One region of the Streptomyces sp. YKOK-I1 genome, then DNA from elsewhere that is predicted to be linked to it. Evidence: riboswitches for the same ligand, from Rfam matches in the RefSeq annotation. Region 1 holds a riboswitch; each other region holds the start of a gene.
What was found. Region 1 has a riboswitch for cyclic di-AMP ahead of ACYQ8Q_RS27205 (transglycosylase SLT domain-containing protein). Riboswitches for the same ligand answer to the same signal wherever they lie in the genome.
Positions count from the first base shown of each region.

Region 1 (4,333 bases):
GCAGGGCGGCGTGCGGCGAGCCGAGCGCACGGGCCGCGGCGCCCGCGTCCAGGACATGGTCGCCGAACCGGACGCCGACGGTCCGCTCCGCCGGGGCGGGGAGCGAGAAGACGCCGTAGGGGAGGTTGTGCGGGCCGAAGGGGTCGCCCTCGGGGACGTCGAAGGGGGGCATCGGGTACTGCCTCTCTTTCGTGCTCACCGTGTCGTGCTCGCGTCCGCTCCGCGGGTGCGGGCGGCCGGGCCACACGTTACGTCGAGCCTCCGGCGAGCGGCACGGGTCGTTGCCCGGCGATGTGTCGGAAAGGCGTCCTTCGGACCCGTGGTCACCCGTGTTCACCCGCGATCGGTGAGTGATCGGTCAACAAAAGAAGGGGAGTTGACAGAAGGGGGCCGGACTCCGTCCTGGTCCGGTGCACGTCGAGTCCGGGGGGTGCGGGATCCGTATTCTCTGATCATGGCCGCACCCACCGCATATGCCGAGCGCACCACGTACTCCCTCGTCGCCACCGACCTGGACGGAACGCTGCTGCGCGGCGACGACACGTTCTCCGACCGGTCGCTGGACGCGCTCGCGCGGGTGACGGCGGCCGGCGCTCGCCATCTGGTGGTGACCGGCCGGCCCGCGCCCCGCGTACGACCGCTCCTGGACCGTCTGCACAGCAGAGGACTCGCGGTGTGCGGTCAGGGCGCGCAGCTGTACGACGCCGGCGGGAACCGTCTGCTGTGGTCGGTCACCCTGGACCGGGAACTCGCGGAGACCGCGCTCGGCAAGATCGAGGCCGAGGTCGGGCAGGTGTACGCGGCCGTCGACCAGGACGGCGTCGACGGGCTCACGCTGATCGAGCCGGGCTATCTGATGCCGCACCCGACCCTGCCCGCCCTGCGCGTGGAGCGCCGCGACGACCTGTGGTGCGAGCCGATCAGCAAGGTGCTGCTGCGCCATCCGACGCTCTCCGACGACGAACTGGCCTCCACGGCCCGCGCGGTGGTCGGCTCGCTCGCCACCGTCACCATGTCCGGGCCGGGCACGGTGGAGCTGCAGCCGTGCGGGATCACCAAGGCGACCGGGCTGGCCCTGGCCGCCGGGCATCTGGGGCTCAGGCCCGAGGACACCATCGCCTTCGGGGACATGCCCAACGACATCCCGATGTTCGACTGGGCCGCCCGCGGGGTCGCGATGGCCAACGCCCATCCGGAGCTGAAGGCGGTGGCCGACGAGGTGACGACGTCGAACGAGGACGACGGCGTGGCCGTCGTCCTCGAACGTCTCTACCGGTAGCCGGTGGCTGGTGGCTGGTGGCCGGTGGCTGGTGGCCGGTAGTCGCGGGTCGGCTCAGTACGCGCCGAACACGTTGTCGATCGAGCCGTACCGCGCGGCCGCGTAGTTGCAGGACGCGGTGATGTTCGCGACCGGGTCGTACGGGTCCCAGGACGTGCCGGAGACGTGGTACGCGTTGAAGGTCGGGTCGATGATCTGCAGCAGCCCCTTGGAGGGGGTGCCGGCGGCCGCGTTGGAGTCCCAGAGGTTGACGGCGGACGGGTTGCCCGAGGACTCCCGGATCACATTGCGGTAGATGCCGTTGTAGGTGCCGGGGATCCCGTGCTGCGCCATGACCTGGAGCGAGGCGCGGATCCAGCCGTCGAGGTTGTTGGCGTAGCCGAGGCTGGTGGCGGTGGCCACGGTCGGCGTGGCCGCGGAGGCGGTGGTCGCGCCGAGGATCGGCAGGGCGAGCACGGTGACGCCGGTGGCGGCGACGGCGAGCGTGCGGGCGAGACGGCGGGCGCGTCGGGGCTGAGCAGGCATGGCGAAGTTCCTCTCCGTCGCCTGCGAGGTGAGCTGTCGGGTTCGGGCGGGAGCTGCCCGGCCGTGCCCTCACGGACACGACTTCACCCCAAGCCGTATCGGTCTGTCCGGAGCATGCCCAAAGGCACGGCCCGGTTCGACCGGTGCGGCGACTTACCTGGTTCCCCCGCTCCTGCCGTGGTGTTCTCGGTGGGTGTCCGGGCGGCGGCAGGATTAGGCGTCCGCCCGACAGGCCGGGAACGTATGCGAGAGCACATGTCCGGAACAAGTGGCGAATTCATGGTTAACCCCTATTGACCTTGATCCGCGGTCTATGAGGTGCTTGATCCTTTGTGGCTGCAAAGCATCAACTCGCCCGTGCGGACCGAGGTGTCGGGGTGGAACGGAGGGGGGCCGGAAGGGGGGCGGTTCGGCTGGGCGAGTGAGGCAACTCACCGGAGTCCACAAGAGGGGTGAATCGGGCAATAAACCCAGATGGCGGCTTAAGGGGTGCCCCTTCTCATAGGGCCTGTCCGGGCTGTAACCGTGGGGGCTGGCGGTGATCGAAACCTGACCGGATACGCTGACTTGAGTGAGCGCAGAGACCTATCGACAAACCGCGTAGCCGCCGATAGACACCAGCAGACAGGAGACTCCTCGTGACCGTCGTCGAGCCGTTTGGGCTGAGCGTGCGGGACCAGGCTCTGGAAGCCGATGTCCAGGCCGGATTGGCGGCTGTCGAGGAAGGCTTGCTCGAGGCCACCAAGAGCGAGGTCCCGTTCATCACGGAGGCGGCCCAGCATCTGCTGCGGGCCGGCGGGAAGCGGTTCCGGCCGCTGCTCGTGATGCTCGCCGCGCGCTTCGGCGACCCGTACGCGCCGGGGGTCGTCCCCTCAGCGGTCGTCGTGGAGCTCACCCATCTGGCGACCCTGTACCACGACGACGTGATGGACGAGGCCGCGGTGCGGCGCGGTGTGCCCAGCGCGAACGCCCGCTGGGGCAACTCGCTCGCCGTCCTCACCGGCGACTTCCTCTTCGCGCGCGCCTCGCACATCCTGGCCGACCTCGGCCCGGAGGCGGTGCGGGTGCAGGCGGAGGCGTTCGAGCGGCTGGTCACCGGCCAGATCCTGGAGACCGCCGGCCCGGTCGACGGCCGCGACCCGGTCGACCACTACCTCGACGTCCTCGGCGGCAAGACCGGCTCCCTGGTGGCGGTGTCCTGCCGCTTCGGCGCGATGATGTCGGGCGCCGATGAGACGGTGGTGGACGTGCTCACCCAGTACGGGGAGCGGCTCGGGGTCGCCTTCCAGCTCGCCGACGACGTCCTGGACATCGCCTCCGACTCCCACGAGTCGGGCAAGACCCCGGGCACCGACCTGCGCGAGGGCGTCCCCACCCTGCCGGTGCTGCGGCTGCGCGAGCGGGCGGCCCAGCAGGCGCTGCCCGAGGACCTCGCGCTGTGCGAGCTCCTCGACTCCGACCTGAGTGACGACGCCAGGCTCGCCGAGGCGGTCGCGGCCCTGCGCGCCCACCCGGCGCTGGAGCAGGCCCGCCGCGACACCGTGCGCTACGCGGAGGAGGCCCGCGCCGCCCTGGCCCCCCTCACGGAGTGCGATGCGAAGGCGGCCCTCATGGCGCTCTGCGACGCCGTCGTCCACCGCGCCGGCTGACGCCCCCGGACATCCCCGAAAGCCCTGCGCGCTCGTCGTCCCCGACCCCTAAGGGGAGAAGGGCCCCGGCGTCCCTCGTGTCATACCCCAGGTGTACGCGGAGTTGAGTCCGTGGGGTGACGCCTCCTCATGTGGGATTTGGTCAGATGGGAACCACGGAGAACACCACTCCTCACCGATTCGGGTGAGAATGGCGGCACGGGGCGGGGACGCTCTCCGTGAGATGACCAGCCGCCGCCGACGACGGAGGTAAGGCACACATGGCACCGAACGCAACCGACGACAGCACGACCGCCGGGGAGACGGACGACCTGCGCGTCGGGCGGCGCAAGGCCGTGCGCTACGTCGTCCCGGTCACCGTGATCGGCGTCGCCGCGGCGACGATCGGCCTGGTCCCGGCGCTCGCCGACTCCGGCGACCCCGACCTGCCGAAGATCACCGCCCAGCAGCTCCTCGACAAGATCGCGGCCTCGGACGTGCAGCAGCTGTCCGGCACCGTGAAGATCACCACCGACCTCGGCCTGCCCGACCTCGGCGGCCTGGAGAGCGGTCTGCTCTCCGGCGTCGCGGGCAACGGCGGTGACGGATCGTCGGCCGACCCCTCGGCCAAGCTCACCGAACTCGCCTCCGGCACCCACACGCTGCGGGTGGCCTCCGACGGCCCCGACCGGCAGAAGCTCTCCCTGGTCGAGGACGCCGCCGAGTACAGCGTCATCCACAACGGCAAGGACGTGTGGGGCTACGACAGCGCCACCAACGAGGTCTACCACGCGACCACCGACGAGAGCGCCGGCAAGGGCGCCGAGGAAGCGGAGCCGCCGGCCACCCCCAAGGACCTCACCGAGGACGCCCTCAAGGCGGTCGACGACACCACCTCGGT
Region 1 is NZ_BAAGDR010000001.1:6,125,254-6,129,586, forward strand. It holds gene fahA (fumarylacetoacetase) at 1-172, opposite strand, end outside; gene ACYQ8Q_RS27200 (HAD family hydrolase) at 455-1,279, shown strand; gene ACYQ8Q_RS27205 (transglycosylase SLT domain-containing protein) at 1,334-1,804, opposite strand; cyclic di-AMP (ydaO/yuaA leader) riboswitch at 1,808-2,006, opposite strand; gene ACYQ8Q_RS27210 (polyprenyl synthetase family protein) at 2,443-3,453, shown strand; gene ACYQ8Q_RS27215 (LolA family protein) at 3,714-4,333, shown strand, end outside.

Region 2 (4,333 bases), 220 kb from region 1:
CCAGTCCACATGGGTCGCCGGGATCTCCTCCAGGAACCGGGAGGGCGGGTTGTACGACGGCTGGCCCCAGGCGCTGCGCAGCGAGGACCGCGTGAGGTAGAGCCGCTCCCGCGCGCGGGTGATGCCCACGTAGGCCAGTCGGCGCTCCTCCTCGAGCTCCTTGGCCTGGCCGAGGGCGCGCATGTGCGGGAACACGCCGTCCTCCATGCCGGTGAGGAAGACGACCGGGAACTCCAGGCCCTTGGCGGTGTGCAGGGTCATCAGGGTGATGACGCCGGAGCCCTCCTCGTCCTCGTCGGGGATCTGGTCGGAGTCGGCGACGAGCGCGACCCGCTCCAGGAAGGCGGCGAGCCCCCCGGCGGCCGCGCCCTCCCCCTCGGCCTGCTCCTGCTCGAACTCCAGGGCCACGGCGGCGAGTTCCTGGAGGTTCTCGATGCGGGTCTCGTCCTGCGGGTCGGTGGAGGCCTGCAACTCGGCCAGGTAGCCGGTGCGTTCGAGCACGGCCTCCAGGACCGTCGCCGGGCCCGCCCCGGACTCGACGATCGTGCGCAGCTCCTCCATCAGCACGTTGAACCGCTTCACCGCGTTCGTCGACCGCGCGGCCATGCCGTACGCCTCGTCGACGCGCTTGAGCGCCTGCGGGAAGCTGATCTTCTCGCGCTGGGAGAGGGCGTCGATCATCGCCTCGGCGCGCTCGCCGATGCCCCGCTTGGGGACGTTGAGGATCCGGCGCAGCGGGACGGAGTCCTCCGGGTTGGCGAGGACGCGCAGATAGGCCAGGACGTCCCGGACCTCCTTGCGCTCGTAGAAGCGGACGCCGCCGACGACCTTGTAGGGCAGGCCGACACGGATGAAGACCTCTTCGAAGACACGGGACTGGGCGTTGGTGCGGTAGAAGACCGCTACATCGCCGGACCTGGCGTCGCCCGCGTCGGTGAGGCGGTCTATCTCGTCGGCGACGAACTGCGCCTCGTCGTGCTCGGTGTCGGCTACGTAACCGGTGATGCGCGCGCCCGCGCCCGCGTTGGTCCACAGGTTCTTGGGTCGGCGGGACTCGTTGCGCTCGATGACGGCGTTGGCGGCGGACAGGATCGTCTGCGTGGAGCGGTAGTTCTGCTCGAGCAGGATCGTCGTCGCGTCCGGGTAGTCCTCCTCGAACTGGAGGATGTTACGGATCGTCGCGCCACGGAAGGCGTAGATCGACTGGTCGGCGTCACCCACGACGCACAGCTCGGCCGGCGGCACGTCGTAGTCGTTGGGCGGGACGTCGACCGGGTGCTCGGAGGTGCCCACCAGCTCCCTGACCAGGGCGTACTGGGCGTGGTTGGTGTCCTGGTACTCGTCGACGAGGACATGGCGGAAGCGGCGGCGGTAGTGCTCGGCGACATCGGGGAAGGCGCGCAGCAGATTGACCGTGGTCATGATCAGGTCGTCGAAGTCGAGCGCGTTGGCCTCGCGGAGCCGGGACTGGTACATCGCGTAGGCCTGCGCGAGGGTCTTCTCGAAGCCGTCGCCGGCCTGGGCGGCGAAGTCCTCCTCGTCGATCAGCTCGTTCTTCAGGTTGCTGATCTTGGCGCTGAAGGACTTCGGCGGGAAGCGCTTGGGGTCGAGGTCCAGGTCACGGCAGACCAGGGCCATCAGCCGCTTGGAGTCGGCGGCGTCGTAGATCGAGAAGGAGGACGTGAAGCCGAGCTTCTTCGACTCGCGCCGCAGGATCCGTACGCACGCGCTGTGGAAGGTCATCACCCACATCGCGTTCGCGCGCGGGCCGACGAGCTGCTCGACGCGCTCCTTCATCTCGCCCGCGGCCTTGTTGGTGAAGGTGATCGCGAGGATCTGGCCCGGATGGACGCCGCGCTCGGCCAGGAGGTGGGCGATGCGGTGGGTGAGCACGCGCGTCTTGCCGGAACCGGCTCCGGCGACGATGAGCAGGGGGGTGCCGGCGTGCACGACGGCCGCGCGCTGGTTGTCGTTGAGCCCTTCCAGGAGGGCGGCCGCGTCGATCACCGGGCGGGGGGCGCCGTCGCGGTAGTACCCTCCCCCGCTCTCGGCTCCGCTCGAGCGGGGGGACCCCCATCGGTCCGGGGGCACGTCGAACTTCCCGCCGAACAGATCGTCCGGAACCGACTCCGGAACGTGATCGTCCTCGGGCGGCGGCGGGGGTTCCTCCTCGCGGCCGGCGGGGGCCTGGAGGTTCGCCAGGAAGCTGTCGTCAAAGAGGCTGCTCATCGCTCTCCGAGTCTAGGGTGCCCCACTGACAACGCGCGGCCGTCCCCCGAACATCTCCGCCCTCACCTTCCGAGGCGGCGGTATCACAGCACGTGATTCCGTGTCCTGGCTTTGCATAAGATAACGAAAATGTATCGGGCATATCGCCCATCAACCTTCACACGGACCACACGAGTTGGCTACCGTGCCGGGCAGGCCACGCGGATCCCCACCGGCGAAACCTCGCCGGGCCGTACGGCCTCCGCCGAGTCCGGTGCGCCCCTGTGCGGCAGCCGGAGCCGGGGACCCACCGAGACCCCGGGGTGAATCGGCCCGACTCCCCAGCGGGAGGCGGCCGTAGGGCGCCCTTCCGAACCATCCGCCCGAACCCGACAGCTAACCCGGTAGGCGGGAGATGGAAGGAGTCGCCTCTCTTGGCGTCGCAGCACCGCAAGCCGCGCTTTTCGGGCAGCCGCGTGGCGGGCATACGCACGCCCGCCCTGGCCACCGCCGCGCTCACCTCCGTGGCCCTGCTCTCCCAGTCGGCGAACGCCGCTCCTGCCGACGACGGCAAGCCGAGCCTGGAGGAGGTCGAGAAGAAGGTCGACGACCTCTACCGCCAGGCCGAGTCGGCGACCGAGAAGTACAACGCCGCCAAGGAGAAGACGACCAAGCAGCGCAAGCACGTCGACGGTCTCCTCGACGACGTCGCGAAGCGCACCCAGAAGCTCAACGAGGCACGGGAGGAACTCGGTTCCTTCGCCGCCGCCCAGTACCGCACCGGCGCCTCCGCGCCCGACACGGCGACGTTCCTACTGGCCGACTCCCCGCAGGACTACTTCGACCAGACCCAGCTGATGGGCCGGCTGACCGACCGCCAGAAGGGCGCCGTCGACGACTACGTCACCGAGCAGTCGGCGACGATGCGCAAGCGCCAGGAGGCCGCCGAGAGCCTCGCGACGCTCGACGACACCCAGAGCGATCTGAAGACCGCCAAGGCCGCCGTCCAGAAGAAGCTCGGCGACGCGCGCGAGCTGCTGTCGCAGCTGACGGCGCAGGAGAAGGCGCGGCTGGCGGAGATCGAGAAGCAGAAGCAGGAGGAGGCCGCACGCGAGGCGGCCGAGCTGGCCCGGCAGCAGGCGGCACAGGCCGCCCGGCAGGACACCGGCACGTCGTCCTCTTCATCCTCTTCGTCGTCTTCTTCTTCCTCGTCGTCGGACTCCTCGTACACCACCAAGGCCGAGAAGGCGCTCGCGTTCGCCCGTGCGCAGATCGGCAAGCCGTACGTCTGGGGCGCCACCGGCCCCGACTCCTACGACTGCTCCGGCCTCACCCAGGCCGCCTGGAAGGCCGCCGGCGTCTCCCTGCCGCGCACCACCTACGACCAGGTGAACGCCGGCACCACCGTCTCGCTCGCCGACGCCCGCCCCGGCGACCTGGTCTTCTTCTACGACGACATCAGCCACGTCGGCATCTACATCGGCAACGGCATGATGATCCACGCCCCGAAGCCGGGCGCGTACGTCCGCGAGGAGTCGATCTACTACGACGGCGAGTCGGGCATCCACAGCGTGGTCCGCCCGGCCTGAGCCATGTGCGGGCACGCGCGTGCAGGTCGTTTTTTGCGACTACGCGCGTGTGCCGCCGTGTGAGCCGCTTCGCGTCCTTAGCATCGGGCCCATGCCCGGCACCTCCTCCCTGCGCGCCTGGTGGGCGCGGCGTCCGCCGGCGGCCGGAGCCGCCGTGCTGGCCACCGGCGTCCTGTCCATCGGACTGCGCCTGGCGGGACACGAGATCCTGTCCCAGGCCGCGCTGGCCCTGGCCGGCGCGGCCTGGGTGGCGCTGGCCGCCGACTTCGCCGTACGGCTCCTGTGGGAGCGCCGTCGCTGGCTGGCGGAGGCGGGCACACCGGCCGGGCTGACCGCCGTGGCCGCCACGACCGTGCTCGGCACGGGCGTCTCGGCGCTGGGCCGGCAGACCTTGGCCTGGGCGCTGCTGGCGTTGGCGGCCGTGCTGTGGCCGGTGCTGATGACCGGTGTCGTACGGCAGGTCGTGCGACGCGTCATGAGCCACCGGGACCGCCGGATGCCCGGAGCCGTGTTCCTGTGCTGTGTGGCCACCGAGG
Region 2 is NZ_BAAGDR010000001.1:6,345,713-6,350,045, reverse strand. It holds gene pcrA (DNA helicase PcrA) at 1-2,229, opposite strand, end outside; cyclic di-AMP (ydaO/yuaA leader) riboswitch at 2,462-2,634, shown strand; gene ACYQ8Q_RS28310 (C40 family peptidase) at 2,643-3,797, shown strand; gene ACYQ8Q_RS28305 (tellurite resistance/C4-dicarboxylate transporter family protein) at 3,889-4,333, shown strand, end outside.
Region 2: it holds a riboswitch for cyclic di-AMP, as region 1 does, so the genes downstream of both, ACYQ8Q_RS28310 (C40 family peptidase) here and ACYQ8Q_RS27205 (transglycosylase SLT domain-containing protein) in region 1, are expected to answer to the same signal.

Region 3 (4,333 bases), 1.4 Mb from region 1:
AGGAGGCGGCCCAGTGACGGAGCTCGCCACGATGGACTTCCACCCCCAGCCCCGGGCGGGCGAGGCCCGGCCGTGGGCGTTCCCGGCGCCCGAACGCGGCACGCTGGACAACGGTCTGACCGTCCTGCACTGCCACCGCCCCGGCCAGCAGGTCGTCGCCGTCGAGGTCCTCCTCGACGCGCCCCTGGACGCCGAACCGACCGGCCTGGACGGCGTCGCCACGATCATGGCGCGCGCGTTCACCGAGGGCACCGACAAGCACTCCGCCGAGGAGTTCGCCGCCGAGCTGGAGCGCTGCGGCGCCACCCTCGACGCGCACGCCGACCACTCCGGCGTCCGGATCAGCCTGGAGGTGCCCGCCTCCCGGCTGCCCAAGGCGCTCGGCCTGCTCGCCGACGCCCTGCGCGCGCCCGCCTTCGCCGACAGCGAGGTCGAGCGTCTGGTCCACAACCGGCTGGACGAGATCCCGCACGAGCTGGCCAACCCCTCCCGCCGCGCCGCCAAGGAGCTCTCCAAGGAGCTGTTCCCGGCGACCGTGCGGATGTCGCGGCCCCGCCAGGGCACCGCGGAGACCGTCGAGAAGATCGACTCCGCCGCCGTGCGGGCCTTCTACGAGCGTCACGTCCGGCCGGCCACGTCCACCGCGGTCGTCGTCGGCGACCTCACGGGCGTCGACCTGGCCGCACTCCTGGGCGAGACCCTGGGCGCCTGGACGGGCTCCCCGGCCCAGCAGCGGCCCGTGCCGCCGGTGACCGCCGACGACACCGGCCGCGTCGTCATCGTGGACCGCCCCGGCGCGGTCCAGACGCAGCTGCTCATCGGCCGGATCGGCGCCGACCGGCACGCGCGCGTGTGGGCCGCCCAGGTCCTCGGCACGTACTGCCTCGGCGGCACCCTCACCTCCCGGCTGGACCGCGTCCTGCGCGAGGAGAAGGGCTACACGTACGGCGTGCGCGCCTTCGGGCAGGTCCTGCGCTCCGCCCCGGACGGCTCGGGCGCCGCGATGCTCGCCATCAGCGGCTCCGTCGACACGCCGAACACCGGTCCCGCCCTGGACGACCTGTGGAAGGTGCTGCGCACCCTTGCGGCCGAGGGCCTGACGGACGCCGAGCGCGATGTCGCCGTGCAGAACCTGGTGGGCGTGGCGCCGCTGAAGTACGAGACCGCGGCGGCCGTCGCGAGCACGCTGGCCGACCAGGTCGAGCAGTTCCTGCCCGACGACTACCAGGCCACGCTCTACCGGCAGCTCGCCGCGACCGGCACGGTGGAGGCCACCGCGGCGGCCGTGAGCGCCTTCCCGGTGGACCGCCTGGTGACCGTCCTCGTCGGTGACGCCGCGCAGATCAAGGAGCCCGTCGAGGCGCTCGGGATCGGCGAAGTCACCGTCGTCCCCGCCGAGTAGACGCGGGCGAGGCGGACATGCTGCGGCCCCGGGGCGACGAAGGCGTCCTCCCGGGCGTTGTCCCGGGCGTTGTCCCAGGGCCGCAAGATGTCCGAATTGATGCGGAGGTTGTGTGTCTGCGCTGTGGCGTGCGCTACAAAAACCGTGATCCGTTTGAGGATTGATAACGGTCCCGCATACCGTCGGCCCGGCTGTTCGTCAGGCACCGCGCCGCATCCGCGGCACCGGGCAGTCATCGCCGAGTCCCCGTACGGCGCGAGCCAGGGGAGCCGGGGACCCATGAAGTCCCTGGGGTGAATCGGGCGCCCGCGCGTGAGCGAGGGGGTCCGTAGGAGACCTTCCTGCTCCGAACCCGTCAGCTAACCCGGTAGGCGAGAGGGAAGGAAAGGACCGCTCGCCCTTCATGGCGTACACCTGCACCACCGGGAAGCACCGCCGGCCCAGCCGGATGCAGCGCACCACCGTCCGCGCGGCGGGTTTCGCGGCGCTGACCACCACCGGTGTCATGGCCACCGTCGCCTCCACCCCGGCCCTCGCCGCGGAGCCGACCCCCGAGCAGACCGGGCTGATCCCGGTCGTCACCGCCGGCGAGGCCGTCGCCGAACAGGTCGACGACCAGGTCGCCCTGCAGAAGAAGGCCGCCTTCGAGGAAGCCGCGCGCAAGGCCGCCGCCAAGAAGGCCGTGGAGGAGCGCGAGGCACGCGTGCGTGCCGCCCGTGAGGCCGAGCGCAAGCGTCTGAACGCCTTCGTGTTGCCGATCACCGACTCCTACGTCTCCACGGGCTACCACGCGAGCAGCTCGCTGTGGTCCTCCGGCAGCCACACCGGCATCGACTTCCACGCCGCCAGCGGCACGCCCGTGCACGCGGTCGGTCTCGGCACCGTCGTCGAGGCGGGCTGGGGAGGGTCGTACGGCAACAATGTCGTCATCAGGATGAACGACGGGACGTACACCCAGTACGGTCACCTCTCCTCCATCGGCGTCTCGGTGGGCCAGCAGGTCACCCCGGGGCAGCAGATCGGCCTGTCCGGCGCGACCGGCAACGTCACCGGCCCGCATCTGCACTTCGAGGCCCGTACCACGGCGGAGTACGGCTCCGACATCGACCCGGTCGCCTACCTCCGCCAGCACGGCGTCAACGTCTGACGCCACCCGGCGACACCGCGTTTCCGAGCCCCGGCCCCACCGGCCGGGGCTTTCGCCGTTTTCGGGACTCCGCTGTCCAAAAAATATCCCTGGATTCCGGTCCGCCGTCGGAAATTCCGGCTCATTGCAATAGAGTCACGGAACACACGTCAATCGGCGGAGCTCGGCGACGTTTCACGGGGATTAAGACGGAGGCGGTCATGCGTATTCCGGCGCACTCGGTGTGCACGGCCATCCGGGACGACATCGTCGCGGGTGTCTACGAGCGCGGCAGCCGCCTCACCGAGGACCTCCTCGCCCGCCGCTACGGCGTCTCGCGCGTCCCCGTACGGGAGGCGCTGCGCACCCTGGAGGCCGAGGGTTTCGTCGTCACCCGGCGGCACGCGGGCGCGTGCGTCGCGGAGCCGACCGAGCAGGAGGCGGCCGACCTCCTGGAGATGCGCATGCTCCTGGAGCCGCTGGGCGCCGCCCGGGCCGCCCAGCGGCGCACCGAGGCGCATCTGAAGGTGCTGCGCGGCCTCGTCCGGCTGGGCCAGGAGCGGGCCCGCAGGGGCAACAGCGAGGATCTGCGCTCGCTGGGCGGCTGGTTCCACGAGACGCTCGCCCAGGCCTCCGGGAGCCACGCCCTGACGTCGATGCTCACCCAGCTCCGCCACAAGATCGCCTGGATGTACGCGGTGGAGGCGCCCGCGGACCCCGTGGAGTCCTGGACCGAGCACGGCGCGATCGTGGACGCGGTGGCGCGCGGCGACCAGGAGCGCGCGCGGACGGTCACGGCGCTGCACACCGAGCGCGCGACGGCCGCCCACCGGCTGCGTTTCGCCGGCGGCGGGGACCGCGCCGACCGTGTGAGGACTTCGCAACCTCCCGTAAACATGACGGGTCTGCGGCATTAACACGGGGGCCGTATACAAAGAAGGGATATTTGGCGGAGCAGTATTTCCGCTGCCCTTTCCGTGCGCGCCCGGGAATTCTCGAAGGTGCGCATTCGGTGTGCCCGGACCCGGGTTTCCGGTTATGCCGCCGGTAATGTCGCGGAGTGGCCGTGGGGGCGGCGCGGGACGGGTGCGGGACAGGCGCGGGGCGGGCGGGAAAAACGGCGGAGCCGCGCCACCCTCGAAGGTGACGCGGCCCCGTGCGTGACTCAGACGGTCTCGGGGAGCTCCTCGAGCCCCTCGGCGACCAGCTTGGCCAGCCGGTCCAGCGCGACGTCCGCGCCCTCGGCGTCGGAGGCGAGGACGATCTCCTCGCCCCCCTTCGCGCCGAGGCCGAGGACGGCCAGCATGGAGGCCGCGTTGACGGGGTTGCCGTCGGTCTTGGCGATCGTCACCGGGACGCCTGCGGCCGTGGCGGCTCGGACGAAGATGGAAGCGGGGCGGGCGTGGAGGCCCTCGGCCCAGCCGACGTTGACGCGGCGCTCAGCCATGTGTTGCTGCCCTTCGGTTTTCAGGTTGTCTAGACCGGTGTTGTCTAGACCAGTGTTCCACACGTGAAGCCGGTGAGGAACGGGTCGGACGTCCCGTTCCTCTGGCGGTCGCCGGATCGCGGCCTCGATCCTGCTTCCGTCCTCCACAGACTGCCTCGCGCCGTTGTCGTACGCGAGCCGTACTCTGGGCCCCATGCAGAGCGCCTCGGACCGGCACGAGTACCCCGCCCACTGGGAAGCCGACGTGGTGCTGCGCGACGGCGGCACCGCGCGCGTCCGCCCCATCACCGTCGATGACGCCGAGCGCCTGGTCAGCTTCTACGAGCAGGTCTCGGACGAGTCGAAGTACTACCGCTTC
Region 3 is NZ_BAAGDR010000001.1:7,503,845-7,508,177, forward strand. It holds gene ACYQ8Q_RS33465 (M16 family metallopeptidase) at 1-17, shown strand, start outside; gene ACYQ8Q_RS33470 (M16 family metallopeptidase) at 14-1,402, shown strand; cyclic di-AMP (ydaO/yuaA leader) riboswitch at 1,629-1,791, shown strand; gene ACYQ8Q_RS33475 (M23 family metallopeptidase) at 1,806-2,549, shown strand; gene ACYQ8Q_RS33480 (GntR family transcriptional regulator) at 2,750-3,445, shown strand; gene ACYQ8Q_RS33485 (HPr family phosphocarrier protein) at 3,694-3,975, opposite strand; gene ACYQ8Q_RS33490 (bifunctional acetate--CoA ligase family protein/GNAT family N-acetyltransferase) at 4,169-4,333, shown strand, end outside.
Region 3: it holds a riboswitch for cyclic di-AMP, as region 1 does, so the genes downstream of both, ACYQ8Q_RS33475 (M23 family metallopeptidase) here and ACYQ8Q_RS27205 (transglycosylase SLT domain-containing protein) in region 1, are expected to answer to the same signal.